Regions from separate parts of the Thioalkalivibrio sp. ALE19 genome, predicted to be linked through region 2. Evidence: predicted binding sites of a transcription regulator. Region 2 holds the regulator's gene; each other region holds the start of a gene.
The links. The regulator sigma-54, encoded in region 2, starts transcription at its own class of promoters, with help from an activator protein. The targets are predictions, from matches to a motif close to TGGCANGNTNCNTGCTT.
Positions count from the first base shown of each region.

Region 1: a site for sigma-54 is predicted at 1,550-1,566, ahead of flgA (flagellar basal body P-ring formation chaperone FlgA). Genes of this name have one in related genera too.
Region 3: a site for sigma-54 is predicted at 3,071-3,087, ahead of glnA (glutamate--ammonia ligase). Genes of this name have one in related genera too.
Region 4: a site for sigma-54 is predicted at 3,110-3,126, ahead of F787_RS0102315 (nitrate regulatory protein). Genes of this name have one in related genera too.

Region 1 is NZ_AUAG01000030.1:17,757-22,610, forward strand. It holds gene F787_RS0111945 (protein-glutamate O-methyltransferase CheR) at 1-330, opposite strand, end outside; gene F787_RS0111950 (chemotaxis protein) at 526-1,455, opposite strand; gene flgA (flagellar basal body P-ring formation chaperone FlgA) at 1,679-2,347, shown strand; gene flgM (flagellar biosynthesis anti-sigma factor FlgM) at 2,440-2,757, shown strand; gene F787_RS0111965 (flagella synthesis protein FlgN) at 2,762-3,244, shown strand; gene F787_RS0111970 (flagellar brake protein) at 3,325-4,041, shown strand; tRNA gene F787_RS0111975 (tRNA-Ser) at 4,113-4,203, opposite strand; gene csrA (carbon storage regulator CsrA) at 4,315-4,518, opposite strand; gene F787_RS0111985 (aspartate kinase) at 4,581-4,854, opposite strand, start outside.
Region 2 is NZ_AUAG01000001.1:57,061-61,914, forward strand. It holds gene lptC (LPS export ABC transporter periplasmic protein LptC) at 1-542, shown strand, start outside; gene lptA (lipopolysaccharide transport periplasmic protein LptA) at 539-1,081, shown strand; gene lptB (LPS export ABC transporter ATP-binding protein) at 1,078-1,818, shown strand; gene F787_RS0100310 (RNA polymerase factor sigma-54) at 1,903-3,432, shown strand; gene hpf (ribosome hibernation-promoting factor, HPF/YfiA family) at 3,436-3,774, shown strand; gene F787_RS0100320 (PTS sugar transporter subunit IIA) at 3,779-4,243, shown strand; gene hprK (HPr(Ser) kinase/phosphatase) at 4,246-4,854, shown strand, end outside.
Region 3 is NZ_AUAG01000004.1:7,331-12,184, reverse strand. It holds gene glyS (glycine--tRNA ligase subunit beta) at 1-548, opposite strand, end outside; gene glyQ (glycine--tRNA ligase subunit alpha) at 639-1,586, opposite strand; gene F787_RS0102800 (cation diffusion facilitator family transporter) at 1,726-2,952, shown strand; gene glnA (glutamate--ammonia ligase) at 3,171-4,580, shown strand; gene F787_RS0102790 (cold-shock protein) at 4,756-4,854, opposite strand, start outside.
Region 4 is NZ_AUAG01000003.1:68,546-73,399, forward strand. It holds gene F787_RS0102310 (CmpA/NrtA family ABC transporter substrate-binding protein) at 1-1,294, opposite strand, end outside; gene F787_RS0102315 (nitrate regulatory protein) at 1,763-3,076, opposite strand; gene F787_RS0102320 (DsrE family protein) at 3,204-3,560, opposite strand; gene F787_RS0102325 (hypothetical protein) at 3,651-3,893, opposite strand; gene F787_RS0102330 (TMEM165/GDT1 family protein) at 4,197-4,754, shown strand; gene F787_RS0102335 (TVP38/TMEM64 family protein) at 4,689-4,854, opposite strand, start outside.

The DNA of each region.
Region 1 (4,854 bases), on a different contig from region 2:
ACTGGAACACCCGGCCGACCAGACCTTGATCGACGACCGAGTGGACGCCAGCTCCGGGAGGATCACGTGGCGCAGGATCTCGAACGGAAAACCGTCGCGAAACCAGGAGGTTTCGTTGGTGGTCATCGCGTCGATCACGCGCGTGCGCAGCTTCGGGCTGGGCGCCTTGCGCAGCGCGTGCAGCAGTTCCGGCACGTCCTTGTAGCCAAATTCATCCAGCAGGCGGGACAGCCGGCTGGACACCAGGTACTGGCGGCTGTCCCCCAGCACCAGGCCACAGCACTCGGAGAGAAAGCGCGCGAATTCTTCGTAGTCACGGGAATCGATCACGCACACATCTCCGCCTTGACGCGTGCCGGGCCCGTCCGCCGTCCGCTGGTTGTTCGGTTCGATGATTCCATGCCGCCACAGTATAGGGCTTCGAGGCGGCCTTGCGGGAGTCCGCAGCCTGCAAAGGGGCGGCAAGCGCCGGCCACCCGCCCCGGCCGGGCCGGCAACCGTTCGCCCCCGGCAACCACCGACATCTCAGGCGGTCTTGTTGATCTGTTCCAGGATCGCACTGGCCAGTTCGTCCGGGTTGAACTTGGAGAGGAACGCATCCGCACCGGCCCGACGCACCATGTCGGTATTGAATTCGCCGCTGAGCGAGGAATGCAGCAGCACCCGCAGCGGCCGCAGCCGCTCGTTCTCGCGGATCTTTGCCGTCAGGGTGTAACCGTCCATGCGCGGCATTTCGATATCCGAGATCACCAGCTCGACCGTGTCGTGGATCGGACCCTCGGCGGCTTTCTCCTCCAGGTAATCCAGGGCTTCACGCCCGTCCTTGCACAGCACGTAGGGCCACTCGAGCCCCTGGATGGCGCTTTCGATCTGGCGGCGGGCCACCACCGAGTCGTCGGCGATGACGATTTCCCGACGCTCGGGTGTCTGCTCGGCCACTGCGGAACGCACGCTTTCCGACACCTCGGTGGGCAACGGATTGACCAGCGACAGCACGCGCTCCACGTCGATGATCTCCACCAGCTTGTTGTCGAGTTCGGTGACCGCCACCAGAAACGACTCACGACCGGTGCCGCGCGGGGGCGACTTCACCTGGTCCCAGTTGACGTTCACGATGCGATCCACCGCCGACACCATGAAGCCCTGCACCGAGCGGTTGAACTCCGTGATCACAACCTTCTGCTGCCCGTCCGCCCCGGCCCGCGTCGACTGCATGCCCATCGCCCGCGCCAGATCGATGATCGGCACGGTCTTGTCGCGCAGGGTGGTGACGCCCCGCACCACCCCGGCGGACCCGGGAATCTGGCGCAACTGCGGCAGCGGAATCACCTCGCGCACCTTGAACACGTTGATCCCGAAAGTCTGCGTGCCGCCCAGATAGAACAGCAGCAGCTCCATCCGGTTCTGCCCGACCATCTGCGTGCGCTGGTTCACGTCGTCAATAAACTGACTCACGGTTCTCGCCCCCTGGGTTGTTCTCCCTGCTAACGGCCGCGCCGGCGGGAGCTTGAACCACGCATCGGACGCGCAGGACAGGCGCCGGATGCCATGGCACAGAATCTGCATGTATTCCGTGACGAAGACACAGGGTCAACGGTGACCGGACATGCACCTTTTCAAGTTACAGGCTTTGCTCCCGTACCGCAGCCCGGGCCGCAGCGGGGGTGCGCTTCTTCTGATGCTCGCGCTCCTCGCCCCGACCGCGCAAGCGGAGATCGAGCCGGTGCAGAACATTCGTGACAGCGCGGAACGGTTCCTGCACCAGCAGCTTGGGGACCACAACGGCGACGATGTGGAGGTGCAACTCGGTCATGTCGACGACCGCCTGCGCCTCAAGCGCTGCGAAGAACCCCTGGAGGCCTCGCTGCCGCCCGGCGGCCGCCCGAGGGGCAATACCGCGGTCAACATCCGCTGTCCCGGGCCGGTGACCTGGTCGGTGTACGTTCCGGCCACCGTGGAACGCCACGCCGAGGTGGTGGTGGCCCGCCGCAACCTGTCGCGCCAGCAGACCCTGGGGCCGGGCGATCTGCGCATGGAGCGCATCGAGACGTCGCGCCAGGCCAGCCATTATTTCGAGGACGCATCCGAGGTGGTCGGTCTGCAGACCCGCCGCGCGATTCGCCAGGGCCAGGTCATCGGCCAGCAGCACGTTAATGAACGTCAGGTGATCCAGCGCGGCCAGCGCGTTACCATCCTCGCCAACAGCGGCAGCGTCACTATCCGCATGCAGGGCGAAGCCCTGGAGGACGCCACGGCCGGCGACTGGATCCGCGTGCGCAACACCTCCTCCGGACGCGAGATCGAGGGCGAGGTCCAGCCATCGGGCACGGTTCGCGTCGCCCTGTAGTAAAATGTGACGGAAATCCCGCAACCGACCCTACAGTTTCGGGCATTCCGGCCGATACACGCGGTAGACCAGTAAAACGACAGGACAAAGTCATGGATATCAAAGGCCCCAACATCAACGGCCTGCGCCCCGACAGCCAGAACGGCGGAGTCCGCGGCCGTGACGACGACGCCCGCACCGGCGGTAACGGGGTGGATCGCGCCGGCAATGGCGATGCCGCCAGCGGCGACGCCGTCACCCTGACCGGCGCCGCCCAGGCCATGAACGGCAGCGGCGAAGCCAGCGAGGCCGCACCGTTCAACGAGGCGAAGGTGGCCGAGATCCGCGAGGCGATCGCTCAGGGGAACTACCCGATCGACAACGAAGAGCTGGCCGATCGCATGATGGAAATCGAAGGCCTGCTGCGGTGATCCGATGGTGACCGACGAAACCGGAATTCGTCCTTCCCTGGAGGAATCCATCCGTCTCGGACAACGGCTGGAGGATATCCTGCTGGAGGAAACCCGGGCCATTGAGTCACGCGAACCGGATCGGCTGCAGGCCGCGGTCCAGCGCAAGCAGGAACTGCTGCAGGCACTGGAAACCGAAACCCGCAAACAGCAGCAATGGATCGAGGCCCGCGGGGCCGAGTTCACCCCGGAAGGGGTGGCGCGGCTGTTCGCGCGGCTGGAGGGAGGGGAGCACCTCAATGACCGCTGGCAGGCGCTGCGGGCGACGATCGAACGCTGCAACGAACTCAACCAGGGCAATGCCCGGCTGATCGAACGCAACCAGCGCCGGGTGCAGATGTCCATGCAGATCCTGCGCGGCGAGGACAGCGGCCCGGCCACGACCTACGATCCCTACGGCAAGGCCCGCCACCGTCGTACCACCGGCCAGACCATCACCCGCGCCTGAGCCCGGGTTGGTCCGGACAGGCGTGAACTCCGTCACAGGGTGTATGATGCGCGAACCCACTTCGGACGCGACGTGCCCTCATGGATGACAACGATTATACCGTCGACACCCCGGAACGCATCGGCCAGATCCTGCGCGACCTGGACCATGGCCTGACCCTGGTCAGTATCCGCCTGGAAGAAAGCGGCCCGCTGTACACCTCGGCGCTGATCCGTCTGGATGCCGACGCGCGACGTCTCTACCTCGACCAGCTGCAACCCCCTTCCCTCCACCAGCGGATCCGGCCCGGCCAGCCCCTGCGCGTCTTCGCGACCCTGCGCGGCGTGGCCGTGCGGTTTACCACCGAGGTCCGCCAGATCGTGAGCGAATCGCCGGGAGACCTCTACGAGTGTCCGTATCCCGCCGAACTGCAATACCTGCAGCGTCGCGAGACCTTCCGCGTTCATATCCCCCTGAGCAACCGCCCGACCCTGCAGATCCAGGGCGAGATGCACGAAGAACCGATCGAGGGATCGGTGGTGGACCTTTCAGCCGAAGGCATGTGCGTGGAACTGCCGAATGAAGTGCTGCAGGAGATCCCCTATGGCAGCCGCCTGGAATTCACCAACCTGCTGCTCCCGGACGTGCAGGAAAGGGTCTCCGGCGCCGTCAAACTGGCCAACTCGCGCCCTTCCACTCGCGAAGGCCATTCGTATGCCGGCTGCGCGATCATCGAGATGTCGGCCCGCCTGGAACGTGCCATCAACGTCGCCCTGCTGTTCTATCAGCGTGAGGAACGCCGCCGCGCGATGAACTGACCGATCCCGGCTTACGTGCCCACAAAAAAGGCCCGCACGAGCATCACTTGCCGTGCGGGCCTTTTGCGTTCTGGCGGAGAGTGAGGGATTCGAACCCTCGATGGGCTTTTGACCCATACTCCCTTAGCAGGGGAGCGCCTTCAACCACTCGGCCAACTCTCCGTAACTGCGGTGCAGAGGATACGGATTCACGCCGCGGAATGAAAGCCCGCGCGGCCCCGAATTGATGATTTTACCTTCATTCGGGCCGCACGGAGATCGCAGCGTCGGACGTCACTCGTTCCCGCGATTGTCGCCGGAGCCGTGTTCCGAATCTTCGTCCTGAATCCGCTGAAAGATCTCTTCGCGATGAACCGCCACGTCCGGGGGCGCATTGATGCCGATCCGGACCTGGTTGCCCTTCACACCCAGAACGGTGACGGAGACGTCATCGCCGATCATGAGGGTCTCCCCCACCCGACGCGTCAGTATGAGCATGCTTTTCTCCACAGTACCTGTGTCGGACGAGGTCGGTCGCCCGGAATCCGTTGATTGAGTCGTCACCCCTGCTCCTTTGGTAGACCGGCTGGCTCCTCTTCGAGTTCAAAGGCATCGTGCAGCGCACGCACCGCCAGTTCGAGGTATTTTTCGTCCACGACCACCGAGATCTTGATCTCCGACGTCGAGATCATCCGGATGTTGATGTTTTCCCGCGACAGGGCCTCGAACATCCGGCTGGCAATACCCGCATGCGACCGCATGCCGACACCCACGACCGAGATCTTGACGATATGGACGTCGCCCGAGACCTCGCGGGCGCCCAGTTCGTCCGCT
Region 2 (4,854 bases):
GGCTGCTGGCCGCCGGATGCCTGCTCGCCGGGCCGGCAGCGGCCGAGCCGCCCGCCGAACCCGCGGCCGACGCGGAACCCACGCTGCAGATCGAGGGGTTTACCGCGCATGTCACCGGCGAGGACGGGCGGCCCACCCACCGCCTGCAGGGGTCGCGGCTGCGCGAATACGACCGGGATGCGGTCCAGTTCATCGATGACCCGGAGCTGGATCTGCTGGACCAACGGGGCCTGAACTGGACCTGGCGCGCCCCGCGCGCGGCACATCAGCCCGATCGCGAACTGCTGCATACCTTCGGCCACACCCGCGGCGTGCGCCCCGAACGCGACGCGCGCGTACGCACGGTGATCGAGTCGCGCGACGTGCGCGTGGCGCTGGACACCCGGCTGACGACCTCGTCGGCCCCGAGCACCCTGGAACAGCCGGGACTGTTCCAGCGGGGTACCGGCCTGCGCGCCGACCCGCAAGCGGATACCATTGAGCTGCTCGCCGAGGTCTACACGCTGTACAGCGACCTGCCGCAGGAGGACCGCCCGGAATGAACCCGGCCACAACCGAACATCGCCGCGCGGGCATCCGCCGACCGGCCCCGCTGCTTGCCGTGGCGGGCATACTCGCAGTGTTCCTGGCGGCCCCGCCGGCGACCGGCCGCGAGGATGCCCTGCCGGTGGAGATCACCGCGGACCACGCCGAGATGGACGAACGCGCGGGCACAGGCACCTACACCGGCGACGTGATCGTGGTGCGCGGCGATGCCACCCTGGAGGCGGACCGCGTGATCGTGCACATGCGCGAGCGCCGCCCCTACGAGATCGAGGCCCACGGCGAGCCCGCACGCCTGGAGTCGCCCGATCCCGAGACCGGCGAGACGCGCATCGCCGAGGGGCTGCGCATCGACTATTTCCTCGACGAGGAACGCGTGATCCTGACCGAACGGGCACGCGTCATCACCGCCGCCGAGGATGCCCGCGGGCAGCGCATCACCTACGATCTCGAACGCGACGTGATCCGCGCCGAACGCGGCGACACCGATGACGAGCGCGTGCACATCCGCCTGCAGCCACGCGAGGACGATCCATGACCCCCGCGGCCGACGGCCATCTGGTCGCCCGCGAGCTGAGCAAGCGCTATGGCCAGCGTACCGTGCTGGACGCGATGGATGTGGACCTGGTGCCCGGCGAAGTGGTCGGCCTGCTGGGACCCAACGGGGCCGGCAAGACCACCTGCTTCTACAGCCTGGTCGGACTGATCCGGCCCAATACCGGGCGCATCACCCTGGGCGGGCGCGACATCACCCGGGCGCCCATCCACGAACGCGCCCGCGCCGGGCTGGGCTATCTGCCACAGGAGGCCTCGATCTTTCGCCGCCTGTCGGTCGAAGACAACCTGCAGGCGGTGCTGGAACTGCGCCCGGAACTCGACCGCCACGAGCGCCGCCGCATCGGCGACGCCCTGATCGAGGAATTCCAGCTGGAGACCGTGCGCCACAGCCCCGGGATCGCGCTGTCCGGAGGCGAGCGGCGGCGCGCCGAGATCGCCCGCGCGCTGGCCGGCGATCCGCGGTTCATCTGTCTGGACGAACCGTTTGCCGGGGTCGATCCGATCTCGGTCGGCGAGATCCAGGAAGTCATCCGCCACCTGGCCGAACGCGGCATCGGCGTACTAATCTCGGATCACAACGTACGCGAGACCCTGGGCATCTGCCATCGCGCGTACATCCTCAGCGAGGGGCGCCTGCTGAGCGCGGGCACGCCGGACGAACTGCTGGCCGACGCCCGCGTGCGCGAGGTCTACCTCGGCGAAAACTTCCGCCTGTGACACCGACCGCCGCACCGGGGCGGTGCACAAGCCCGCAGCAAGGGATTACTATTCACTTATGGTGACCAACGCCTTTCCCAACTCATGCTGAAGCCCGGGCTGAATCTGCAGCTCGGTCAGACGCTGACCATGACGCCGCAGCTGCAGCAGGCCATCCGGCTGCTGCAGCTGTCCACGCTGGAGCTCCAGGCCGAGATCCAGCAGGCGCTGGAAAGCAATCCCATGCTGGAACAGGCCGAGGATGACGAACTCGGTGCCGACGCGGGGGACACCGCGGACACCGACAGCGACGCGAACACCGACGACGGCGAGAGCGGCAGCGACGCCGCCGGCACCGGCGAAACGGTGGATGCCGGCGGCTCGGAGGACATCATCCCCGACGAGCTGGTGACCGACAGCCGCTGGGAAGACATCTACGACGCCAGCGCCAGCCCGCGCGGTCTGGACGACCGCGACCCGCTGGAGAACACCTCGGACGACGACGGCGGCGGGCTGCAGGATCACCTGCTGTGGCAGCTGCATCTGTCGCACCTGACCCCGCGCGACCAGCGCATCGGCGCCGCCCTGATCGACACCATCAACGGCGACGGCTACCTCGAGGGCGACGTCGAGACCCTGGCCGAGACCATCAGCCGGAGTGAAGACCCCCCCGTCGACACCGACGAGGTCGAGGCCGTACGCCACTGGTTGCAGCACTGCGACCCGCTGGGGGTCGGTTCGCTGGATCTGCGCGAGTGCCTGGAGGTCCAGCTGGGCGAGCTGGCGCCGGACGCGCCCTCGCGCGAGGCGGCGCGCGCGCTCCTGGAACACGGCATGGACGCCCTTGCCCGGCGTGACTACAAGGCCCTGCAGCGCCAGAGCGGCGTACGCGATGGCGACGAACTGGCCGCGGCGCTGGACCTGATCCGCACGCTCAACCCGCGCCCCGGCGCCCAGATCAGCTCGACACCGCCGGAATACGTGGTCCCGGATGTCTACGTGCGTCATACCGACCGGGGCTGGCAGGTCGACCTGAATCCCGAGATCGCCCCGCGCATTCGCATCAACGACCTCTACGCCGGCATGGTCCGCCAGGTCTCCGATGCCCGCGACAGCGCCTTCATGCGCGATCAGCTGCAGGAGGCGCGATGGTTCATCAAGAGCCTGCACAGCCGCAACGACACCCTGCTGCGCGTGGCGCGAGCGATCGTCGAACGCCAGCAGGGGTTCCTGGAACACGGCGAGGTGGCGATGCAGCCGCTGATCCTGCGCGACATCGCCGAAGCCCTGGAGATGCACGAGTCCACGATCTCGCGGGTCACCACGCAGAAATACATGCACACCCCCCGCGGGGTGTTCGAATTCAAGTATTTCTTCTCCAGTCACGTGGGCACCAGCGACGGCGGGGAATGCTCCGCGACCGCGATTCGTGCCATGATCCGCGAACTCATCGAAGAGGAAACGCCGGGCAAACCGCTCAGCGATTCCCGCCTCGCCCAGATCCTGGCGGATCGGGGCATCAACGTGGCCCGGCGTACCGTGGCCAAATACCGGGAGGGCATGAACCTGCCATCCTCCAGCGAGCGCCGCCAGATGGCCGCCATGCCGACCGGAAGCAAACCGAAAGGAGCCTGACCCATGCAGATCAATCTCACCGGACACCACGTCGACATCACCGACGCCCTGCGCGACTACGTCAACGAGAAATTCCAGAAGCTGGAACGCCACTTCGACAAGGTGATCGACGTGCACGTGGTGCTGAACCACGAGAAGACGCAGAAGCTGCACAACAAGGCGGAAGCGAATCTGCAGGTCAGCGGCAACCACATCCACGCCGAGGCCAGCCACGATGACATGTACGCCGCCATCGACGGCCTGATCGACAAGGTCGACCGCCAGCTGATCAAGCACAAGGAGAAGGTCAAGGATCATCATCGCGCCGAGGGCGCCCAGCGCAACCGCGAACAACCCGAGTAAGCCGATGAATCCGGCCGAGCTCATCACCCCGGAGCGCATCGGACTGGAAACCGACTGCTCCAGCAAGAAACGAGCGCTGGAAACCCTCGCCGATCTGCTGGTGGACGGGGCCGCGGACGGACTGGCGGCCAGTGCCGCGTTCGAAGCCATGTCGGCCCGCGAAAAACTGGGCTCCACCGGGCTCGGCCATGGCGTGGCGATCCCGCACGGCCGTCTCGCCGAGCTGGATACGCCCCGCATCGCGGTCCTGCGTCTGGATCAGGGCGTGGATTTCGAAGCCATGGACCACGAACCGGTGGACATCCTGATCGCCCTGCTGGTGCCGGAAGAGGCCACCAGCGAACACCTGGACCTGCTGGCCCAGCTCGCGCGCGGGCTGTCGCAGCCGGACACCCTCGCCGGCATCCGGCGCGCCGCGGACAGCGCGGGGGTCCAGCAGGCCCTCACCCGGGCCCTGGGAGATACCTGACCATGGCCGACCGGGCGGAAGCGGCAGCCGACGGCACCGCGAGCAACATCACCATCGCCGCGCTCACGCGGGCGATGGGGAGCCGTCTGGACCTGCGCTACGTCCACGGAGAGGAGGCCGCGGGCGACCGCGAACTCCTGGGATTCGGGGATGGCGACCTGCCGCTGGCCGGCCACCTGAACCTGATCCGCCCCAACCGCATCCAGGTCATCGGCGACTACGAGGCCCGCTACATCGCCGGCCTGTCCGACGAGCAGCGTGACCACCTGGTGCTGGAAATGGCCCGCACCGGTACTACCATGGTGATCTTCGCCGAGGACACCTGCCCGTTCCCGCGCATGCCGCAGACAGGTGACGACCCCCTGCCGGTGATCCTGTGCACACGCACATCCTCGCACGAAGTCATCGCGCTGCTGCGCTATTTCCTGCAGCAGCGCCTCGCCCATTTCGAGGTGCGCCACGGGGTGTTCATGGAGATCCTCGGGATCGGTGTACTGATCTCGGGGGCCTCCAGCGTCGGCAAGAGCGAGGTCGCACTCGAGCTGATCTCGCGTGGCCACCGGCTGATCGCCGATGATGCCCCCGAGTTCGCGCGCATTGCCCCCGATATC
Region 3 (4,854 bases), on a different contig from region 2:
GCCCCCTGTTCCAGCACCGTCATCGGCAGGACGTCGGTCCCGTGCAGCACCACCAGCCAGTGCACCGGGCGCACGAATTCCGTGGTGCTCTCGCCCCAGCGCATGCGCTTGGGCGTGGGCAGGTGCTCCAGGGCCCCGGCCAGCATCTCCGGCAGCAGTTCGCCGAGGGCCTGTCCCGGCTGCATGCGGCGGAAGATCAGGTATTCGCCCTTGCCGGTGTCCTCGCGCTCGAGCTGTTCCACCTCCACCCCGCAGGAGGAGGCGAAGCCCTGCGCCGCGCGGGTCGGCCGGCCCTGGTCGTCGAAGGCGGCGGCCACGGCCGGGCCGCGGCGTTCCTGCAGCTGGTCGGGCTGGCGGCCGGGCACTGCGGGGAAGCGCACGGCCAGGCGCCGGGGTGTGGCGAAGGCCTCGGGCTCGCCGGGTTCCAGCCCGGCGTCGCGCAGGCGGGTGGTCAGGCCCTCGGCGAAGGCGTTGCGCAGGCGCGCCAGTGCGGTGGGCGGCAGTTCTTCGGTGCCGAGTTCGATCAGAAGTTCGCGGGCTTCGTCCATGTTCGGTCCAGTCGGGTTCCGGTGGGCCCGCGCGCCCGTTCGGGGCGGCGGCGGGCACGGGTTCGGGGTGTGCCCCGGTGTCGGGTGGCGTCAGGCGGCGTCGGACTTGCCGGTGTCGCCCGGGGCGCACAGCGGAAAGCACAGCGCCTCGCGCGATTCATAGTATTTCTGCGCCACGTTCCTGGAGAGCTCGCGCACCCGCAGGATGTAGCGCTGGCGCTCGGTGACCGAGATCGCTCCGCGCGCGTCCAGCAGGTTGAAGCTGTGCGAGGCGCGCAGCATCTGCTCGTAGGCCGGCAGCGGCAGACCCAGCTCGATCATGCGGTCGCTCTCCGCTGCATGATGGTCGAACGCGGCGAACAGGGCAGCGCGGTCGGCGTGCTCGAAGTTGTACTTCGACTGCTCGACCTCGTTCTGGTGATAGACGTCGCCGTAGGTGACCGCGCGCCCGTCCGGGCCGACGGTCCAGACCAGGTCGTAGACGCTCTCCACGCCCTGCAGATACATCGCCAGGCGCTCCAGCCCGTAAGTGATCTCGCCGGAGACCGGGTGGCAGTCGATCCCGCCCACCTGCTGGAAGTAGGTGAACTGGGTCACCTCCATGCCGTTCAGCCAGACCTCCCAGCCCAGCCCCCAGGCGCCCAGCGTCGGCGATTCCCAGTTGTCCTCGACGAAGCGGACGTCGTGGGTCAGCGTGTCGAAGCCCAGCGCCTCCAGCGAGCCGAGATACAGATCCTGGATGTCGGCCGGGGAGGGCTTCAGCAGCACCTGGAACTGATAGTAGTGCTGCAGGCGATTGGGGTTGTCGCCGTAGCGGCCGTCGGTCGGGCGCCGGCTGGGCTGCACGTACGCGGCGCGCCAGGGTTCCGGCCCGATCGAGCGCAGGAAGGTCGCCGGGTGGAAGGTCCCGGCGCCCATCTCCATGTCGTAGGGCTGCATCACCACGCAGCCGTGGTCGTTCCAGTAATCCTGCAGTCGGCGGATCAGATCCTGGAAGGTGGGACTCGCGGTCTCGGTTCGGTCGCTTGCGTTCGCCATGGCTGGGGGTCCGGAGCGGATCAGGGGCGGCAGTATATCGGCCCGCGCCCGGGTGCGGCCACCGCCCGGCCCGGCTGCGGTGGCCGGAGGTCGCGGCGCGGTCCATAATGCCCCGAATCGAGGCATCTCCGGGGGTACGATGGCCGCGGATCACCAGCAGCAGCCGGACAGGGCGCCCGCCGAACCGCCCGACCCGCTCGAGTCGGGCACCGACGACCGGCGCTACCGCGACACGCGCCGGGTCACGCTCACCGGCGCCGCGGTGAACTCCGGGCTGGCCGTGACCCAGCTGCTCAGCGGCTGGCTGCTCAACTCCCAGGCCCTGATCGCCGATGGCGTGCACACCGTCTCCGACCTGGTCACCGATGCCGTGGTCCTGGTCGCGGCAGGGCATGCCGCCGCTTCCCCCGATCGGGATCACCCCTACGGCCACGGCCGCATCGAGACGCTCGCGACGGTGGTCGTGGGCCTGTTCCTCGCGCTGGCGGGGCTGGCCATCGCCTGGGGCGCCGGCGGACGCCTGCTGGAGCTGGACGATGCCACGGGGCCGGCACCGCTGGCGGTCGCCTTCGCCGTGGTGACCCTGGTGGCCAAGGAGGGTCTGTACCAGTACACCCGTCGGGTCGCGCGCCGGCTGGGCTCGCGCATGCTGGAGGCAAACGCCTGGCATCACCGCACCGACGCGATCTCTTCGGTCATCGTGCTGCTGGGGGTGGCCGGCGCGGTCGCCGGCTGGCCGTGGCTGGACGCGCTGGCGGCGCTGCTGGTGGCCCTGTTCATCCTGCATGTCGCCGGCCGCCTGATCCGTCGCAGCGTGGCCGAGCTGATCGACACCGCGCTGGAACCGGAAAAGGTCGAGCGCATCCATCGCACCATCCTGGACGTGCCTGGCGTAAAGGATGCCCACATGCTGCGCACCCGCCGCTCCGGCGACGACGCGGTGGCCGACGTGCACGTGCAGGTCGCGCCGATGATCTCGGTGTCCGAGGGGCACCGCATCGCCGATGCCGTGCATCGCGCGGTGACCGAGGAGGCGGGCGAGGTCAGCGACATCACGGTGCACGTGGACCCCGAGAACGACGAGGACCAGGTGGCCAGCTCGCGGCTGCCCCTGCGCCCCGATCTGGTGGCCGGCCTGCGCGAGGCCTGGGCCGGTTTCCCCGAGCTGGAGGCCCTGGAACACCTCTCCCTGCATTATCTCGGCGGGCGGGTGCATGCCACCGTCACCCTGCGGCTGGATCCCGCACGGACGGGAGCCGCCCTGCAGGAGCGCGCCGATCTGCTGACCCGGCAGCTGCGGGAACACCCCGTTCTGGGGCCGGTACTGGGACAGGTGACCGTGCTCTATCGGCCTTGCACCGAATGAGGGCGCATGCCGCGCGGTAGCACTATATTGGTGCATCCTGTGCACTGCGGGTGTGCGGCATTCGGCCGTGGTGGCGCAGAGATGGGCGCAGAGGCGCCCCGAACCGGGGCTTGCAGACTGGCACGCCACCTGCATGACCAACGGGCAGACGCCGATCGGCCCCAGGCGACCGCACCGGCATCGACCGTCTCAAACTGAAGACCAGAGGAGTCCTCATTATGTCCGCAGCCGAAGTGCTGAAGCAGATCCAGGAACAGGAAGTCCGTTTCGTTGACCTTCGTTTTACCGATTCCAAGGGCAAGGAACAGCATGTCACCCTGCCGGCCCACGACCTCGACGAAGATTCCTTCGAAGAAGGCAAGATGTTCGACGGCTCTTCCATCTCCGGATGGAAGGGCATCAACGAATCCGACATGATCCTGATGCCGGATCCGGAGTCCGCGGCCATCGACCCGTTCTTCGAGGACATGACCATGAACATCCGCTGCGATGTCGTGGAACCGGCCACCATGCAGGGCTACGACCGCTGCCCGCGCTCGCTGGCGCGTCGTGCCGAGGCTTATCTGCAGAGCACCGGCATTGCCGACACCGCGCTGTTCGGTCCGGAGAACGAGTTCTTCGTGTTCGACGACGTGAAGTGGGGCTCCGACCTCTCCGGTTCCTATTGCCGCGTGGATTCCCAGGAGGCCTCCTGGAACTCCGAGCGCGTGTATGACGACGGCAACATTGGCCATCGTCCGGGCGTGAAGGGTGGCTACTTCCCGGTCCCGCCGGTCGACAGCCTGCACGACATCCGCTCCACCATGTGTGAAGTGATGACCGAGATGGGCCTGACCACCGAGGTGCATCACCACGAGGTGGCGACGGCCGGCCAGTGCGAGATCGGCGTCGGCGCGGCGACCCTGACCAAGAAATCCGACGAAGTGCAGATGCTCAAGTACGTGGTGCAGAACGTTGCCCACATGCACGGCAAGACCGCCACCTTCATGCCCAAGCCGATCGTCGGCGACAACGGCTCCGGCATGCACGTGCACCAGTCGCTGTCGAAGGATGGCAAGAACCTGTTCTCCGGTGACCTGTACGGCGGCCTGTCCGAGACCGCGCTGTACTACATCGGCGGCATCATCAAGCATGCCCGCGCGCTGAACGCCTTCACCAACCCGTCCACCAACAGCTACAAGCGTCTGGTGCCGGGTTTCGAGGCGCCGGTGATGCTGGCCTACTCCGCGCGCAACCGCTCGGCGTCCATCCGCATCCCGTTCGTGATGAGCCCGAAGGCCCGCCGCATCGAGCTGCGCTTCCCGGACTCCACCGCCAACCCGTATCTGGCGTTCGCCGCGATGCTGATGGCCGGCATCGACGGGATCCAGAACAAGATCCACCCGGGCGAGGCGATGGACAAGAACCTCTACGACCTGCCGCCGGAAGAAGAGAAGGGCATCCCGCAGGTCGCCCATTCGCTGGATCAGGCCCTGGAGGCGCTGGACGCCGACCGCGCGTTCCTGACCCAGGGCGGGGTGTTCACCGACGACATGATCGATGCCTACATCGATCTGAAGATGGAAGACGTCACGCGCATGCGCATGACCACCCATCCGATCGAGTTCGACATGTACTACAGCCTGTAAGCCCTGCGGGCTTTCCGGCCGTCATCGGGCCCCGGCGTTCGCGCCGGGGCCTTTTTTTGGTTCCGCTCCGGGCGAACCTGCGCGGCCTGCGCGGAGAGCGCGCACAAAAAAGGGCCGCCCGAAGGCGGCCCTCTGCTTCCCGAAGCGCGCCCGGAGGCGCGCAGTGCGGGGAGTCTTACAGCGCGGTCACGTCACCCGCGGCCAGACCCTTGGCGGTTTCCTGAATCTCGAAGGAAACCTTCTGGCCTTCGGCCAGGGTCTTGAAGCCCGAACC
Region 4 (4,854 bases), on a different contig from region 2:
TCTCGATCGGCGAGGAGGCCGCCTCCAGGGTCCAGTGTTCATTGCGTGTGCCTTCCGTCTTCCAGTCGATCTCGGGATAGGCGACGCCCACTTCTGCAGCCGCTTGCCGATACAGTTCGGGGCGATAGACCTTTTCGGCCACCGCACGCATATCCACAGGCTCTTCCAGCTGCCCCCAACGAACCATCTGCGTGACAAACCAGGCCGCATGCGAGCGCCACGGAAAGCTGGCCGCGTAACGGTGGAACACATTGAAGTCCGGGAAGGGTTCGGGGTCTCCGTCCGGATTGAACTGGAGCGTCCCCGTCATCGACATGGCCACTACGTGTTCAGGGGCGTTGACAAAACGGCGGCCCGAAATGATGCGCACCACTTCTTCGCGATTCTCGGGCTTGTCCATCCACTCGTTGGCCTCGATCAAGGCCCGCAACGCTGCCTGGTGCGTATTCGGGTGTTCTTCCGCCCAGCTCTCCAGTACGCCAAACACCTTCTCCGGATTGTTGTTCCATATCTCGTAGTTGGTGACCAGGGTCTTGCCGATACCCATGTCCACCGCACGCATGTTCCAGGGCTCGCCGACGCAGTAGCCATCCATGTTGCCCGCGCGCAGGTTGGCCACCATCTGGGGTGGCGGGATCACAACCAGGCGGACATCCCGATCCGGGTTGATCCCGGAAGCGGCCATCCAGTAGCGCAGTTCATAGTTATGCGTGGATACGGGGAAAACCATGGCGAAGGTCATCGGGGCACGGCCCGCTGCCTGGTCGGCATCGATGACCTTCTTCAGGGCGCGCGCGGAAATCGGCCGTTCGTTCATAGCCTCCGGATCGGCCTCGACCATCCGGTCGTAGAGCTCGTTGGAAACGGTAATCGCGTTGCCGTTGAGGTCCATGCTGAACCCCGTGATGGTGTTGCGCTGGGTAGCACCCACGCCCAGCGTCGCGGCGATCGGCATCCCCGCCAGCATGTGCCCGCCATCCAGGCTCCCAACGGAGACCTTGTCGCGAATATTGGCCCAGGAAGCCTCCTTGGCCACATGGACGTCGAGCCCGTGGCGAGCGAAATATCCCTTCTCCTGGGCGACTACGAGCGGAGCACAATCCGTCAAGGGGATAAATCCGAACTCGAGCTTGGTCTTTTCCAGCCCTTCGGATCCCCCGGCATAGGCCGCCGACCGGAAAAAATCCGGATGCATCCCCAAGGCGGCGCCCCCTGCCAGAACGCCGCCGGCCTGAAGGAAACGCCGGCGCGACAGGCCGGAGGTCTTTTTCGTGTCATTCGTGTGATCGGTCATTGCGGGTTCACTCCCCTTGTCAGCAAACACATCCCAAAAACGAAAAAAGGCGTCCTATCAGCCCGGCCGCGTTTGCAGCCGGGTGATGGACGCCTTTGTCCAGTCCCGTGGGAGGCCCGGTCGTCGGGTCTCCCTGTTGTCAGGCGACGAACCGCCGTTGGCTCGTCTTGCCGGTATTCCTGCAGGAGGTGTGCCAATTAGCCGTTGCTGATCGACCGATAGGGCGCAAAGCCTATCCTGACGCGGAAAAATCGGACGGTTCCCGGTACTCAATCGAATCTTCGCAGGGGAATATCACTCGCAAGCGGCACCACCCTGGGGCACACCGGCGGTGCAGATGAACCGCGCTGGTGCACTACCTGTAGGAGCCGCCTTGGCGGCGAAGCCCCTGCCAGTCGCGGACACTGGTAGGTGCTTCGCGGGCAAGCCCGCTCCCACAGGGCCGGCATCCGTTTCCCGGGGAGTTAGCTACAGGCCGCCCTTGCCCAGCAGGTCGGACATCGCGACGGTCGCCTCGGCGACCTCGGCCAGGCGCCGGTTCTGGTTCATCGCCGTCTGGCGCAGGAGCTTGTAGGCCTGGTCCTCGCTGAGGCCGCGGTGCTGGATCAGCAGCGCCTTGGCACGCTCGATGGTCTTGCGCTCGGCCAGGGCCTGGCGTGCCGCATGCAGTTCATCCTCCACCGACTGCAGCCGGGCCGCCTGGCGCTGCACCAAGTCCATCACCGAGTGTCCGACGATCGGTACGTTGAGTGCGGCATCGCCCTCCTCCTGCGCGGGCTCCAGGCCCTCCGGCGCGCCGAAGAACACCGCATACGGGACGCTGTCGCGCAGTTCCGACTCGGCGAGTTGCGCGACCCGGTCACGCACCGCGCCGAGGTCCGCGCGATCCGCCGTGATGCGTGCCGAGCAGCACTCGTTCAGGTGCATCTCCAGCAGATCCTCGATCTCCTTCATCGCGTCGATGCGCGCGGTGGTACAGGCAAACCATTCCTCGGCCCGGGCGGGGTCGTGGTGCCCTGAGGCCTCGGTACAGGCCCGGCGGCGCAGACGCTCGATGTCGGCGGCGAAGGCCGCCGTCTGCAGCTCGCGCCAGGCGGCACAGGCCGCCGGTGCCGCGAACTCGGAGAAGATGCGGAACGCCCGTTCCTGGGCATCGATCCGATGGACCAGCGCCTGGCGCAGTTCGGGCTCGAAGTTCGCGGCGCCAAACCCGGCGGCCCCGATCGCGCGCTCCTGCCCTGCCAGTTCCTTGCCCTGCATGAAGTTCAGCAGGGCCACCAGGGCCCGCGAGACCTCGGGATCGGTCGCCGAATCCGCAGCCTCGAACACCAGGGCCATCAGGGCGCGAATCAGCTCGCTGAAGCCGCGGGTCGAGTCCATCGGGCTCAGGGTCAGCTCCAGGACCTCCTCGCGCAGGCTGCCCAGGCCGGACAGGCCATGCAGCGCCAGCGCCATGCGCCCCAGCAGCCGACTGCGGCCATGGGCGCAGGCGTCCGGGGCCAGCCAGCCATCCAGGTGCTCGCGGAACGCGGCCGCGGCGGCGTCCGATTCGGCCCGGTACTGCTCCAGTTCGCGGGTATAGCGCTGGCCGCCGGACCCGATCCAGAGGCTGGAGGCCCCGCGCTCGCGCTGCAGGGCATGCACCAGCGCGCGGATGCGCCCGACCAGCTGCACCGCCTCCAGCAGGCGCTCCAGGCTCACCACCTCGCACTTGCGCGAGGCGACCAGGAAATCGCCAATGGACTCTTCGAGGGAAAAATTCGGGGATGTGTTCTGGGTCATGCTCGTCGTCCGTGAATCACTCCCGGAACAAACAAGCATGCGATGTGCCAGTTCGACCGACTGACAGCGGGGGTACAAACAAAAACGGGCGGGGCATCACGCCCCGCCCGCGGAACGGCACGGCCGATCAGAAGCTCATGGAGCGGTCGAACTCGGCGACGGCCTGGACGTAGTGGCCCATGCCGGCCATCTCGGCGTTCGGCAGGAAGTTGTGCTCGCCGACGTCGCGACCCTTGGCGCAGGCCTCGCAGGCCCAGAACGGAACGCCTTCACTCACCAGCGAATCCACGATGTCCTTCATTGCCGGCATGTTATGGCCGACGATCTTGTCGTACACGTTGCGGTTGGCGATGTTCACGGCCTCGCCCTGCAGCCAGACGGTCACGTCGTGGCCCTGCTGCTTGGCCACATTGGCGGCAATCATGCCAAGCGTGGCGCGGGTCGGGTCGTCGGTACCGGCGGTGACGGCAACAATAAAGCGCATGGGAGTCTCCCGGGGTTGAAAAGGTGCGAAATCGGTAGCGGCCGGCAAGCGGCGCGTCGATTTCCCACAAGCCAGGGAGAAACAATCGGCTCAGGGGGCGCCCTTCGTGGTGAGACTGTTGCGATAGAGCTTGAACGCCATCAACAGCCAGGGCACGGCATGGACGACCAGGTCGAGCACATCGAGTGGCCGGGTAAGTTCCCCGGCAAACAGCCAGCGCAGTTTCTCCGCGACATGCGGCTCGGGGATCCAGGGGGCCAGGCCGACGGTCGCAACCAGCAGTGCGAACAGCCAAAGGGGGGCCCGATCGACCCAGTAAAGGAAGCGTTTCATCGCGCGCATGCTACCCAAGCCCCGGCGGCGGCGCAGCCCGGAGCCGCGATCGTCCTTGCCCGCGCGGACCGGGATGACTAGAGTCCTGCCAGCTTCAGGGGAGTAGCGACCCGGGTGGCCTTGCCTCACCGGGGTCTGCATCAACAGATTCGATCCTCCGCCCGGAGGACCGTGGTGCAGACAGCCCCGCCGCCGATGCGGCACCGGGCCCCGCGAGACCTGTGGCATGGCGCCCCGATCCGTGGCCGGGTGGGTGGTGCGATGTCACGTGTCTTGCCCACCCACCCGGCCCGGAAGACCGTCATGGAAGCCCTGCTCGTCTCTACCGTCATCGTCGCCATCGCCGAGATGGGCGACAAGACCCAGCTCCTCGCCCTGCTCCTGATCTGCCGCTACCAGCAGACCTGGCCCATCATCTGGGGCATCGTGGTGGCCACGCTGGCCAATCACTTCCTGGCCGCGCTGGCGGGCGTGTGGATCGGCGCCAGCATCCCGGAGGACTGGCTGCGCTGGGGTCTGGGGATCGGGTTCATCGTGATGGCCGCCTGGGTACTGGTCCCGGATGGCGAGGACGAGCTGCCGGCCGCGTCGAAACACGGCGTGTTCTGGACCACCACGGTGCTGTTCTTCCTGGTCGAGATGGGCGACAAGACCCAGGTCGCCACCGGCGCGCTGGCCGCGACCTTCGACAGCCTGATCCTGGTCGTGATCGGCTCGACCATCGGCATGGTGCTCGCGAATGCCCCGGTGGTGTGGCTGGGCCAGCGCTTCGCCTGCCACCTGCCCCTGCGGCTGTTACGCGCGCTCGCCGCCCTGCTGTTCCTCGCCCTGGGCATCGGGGTCCTGCTCGCCTGGGTCTGAGGGAGACACTGAAGTCATTGGCGCCTCGGTGTGCAGTGTCTTCTGGCCCAGCCAGATGCGGCGCACCAGGCGCGGCAGCAACAGCAACAGCGCCAGCACC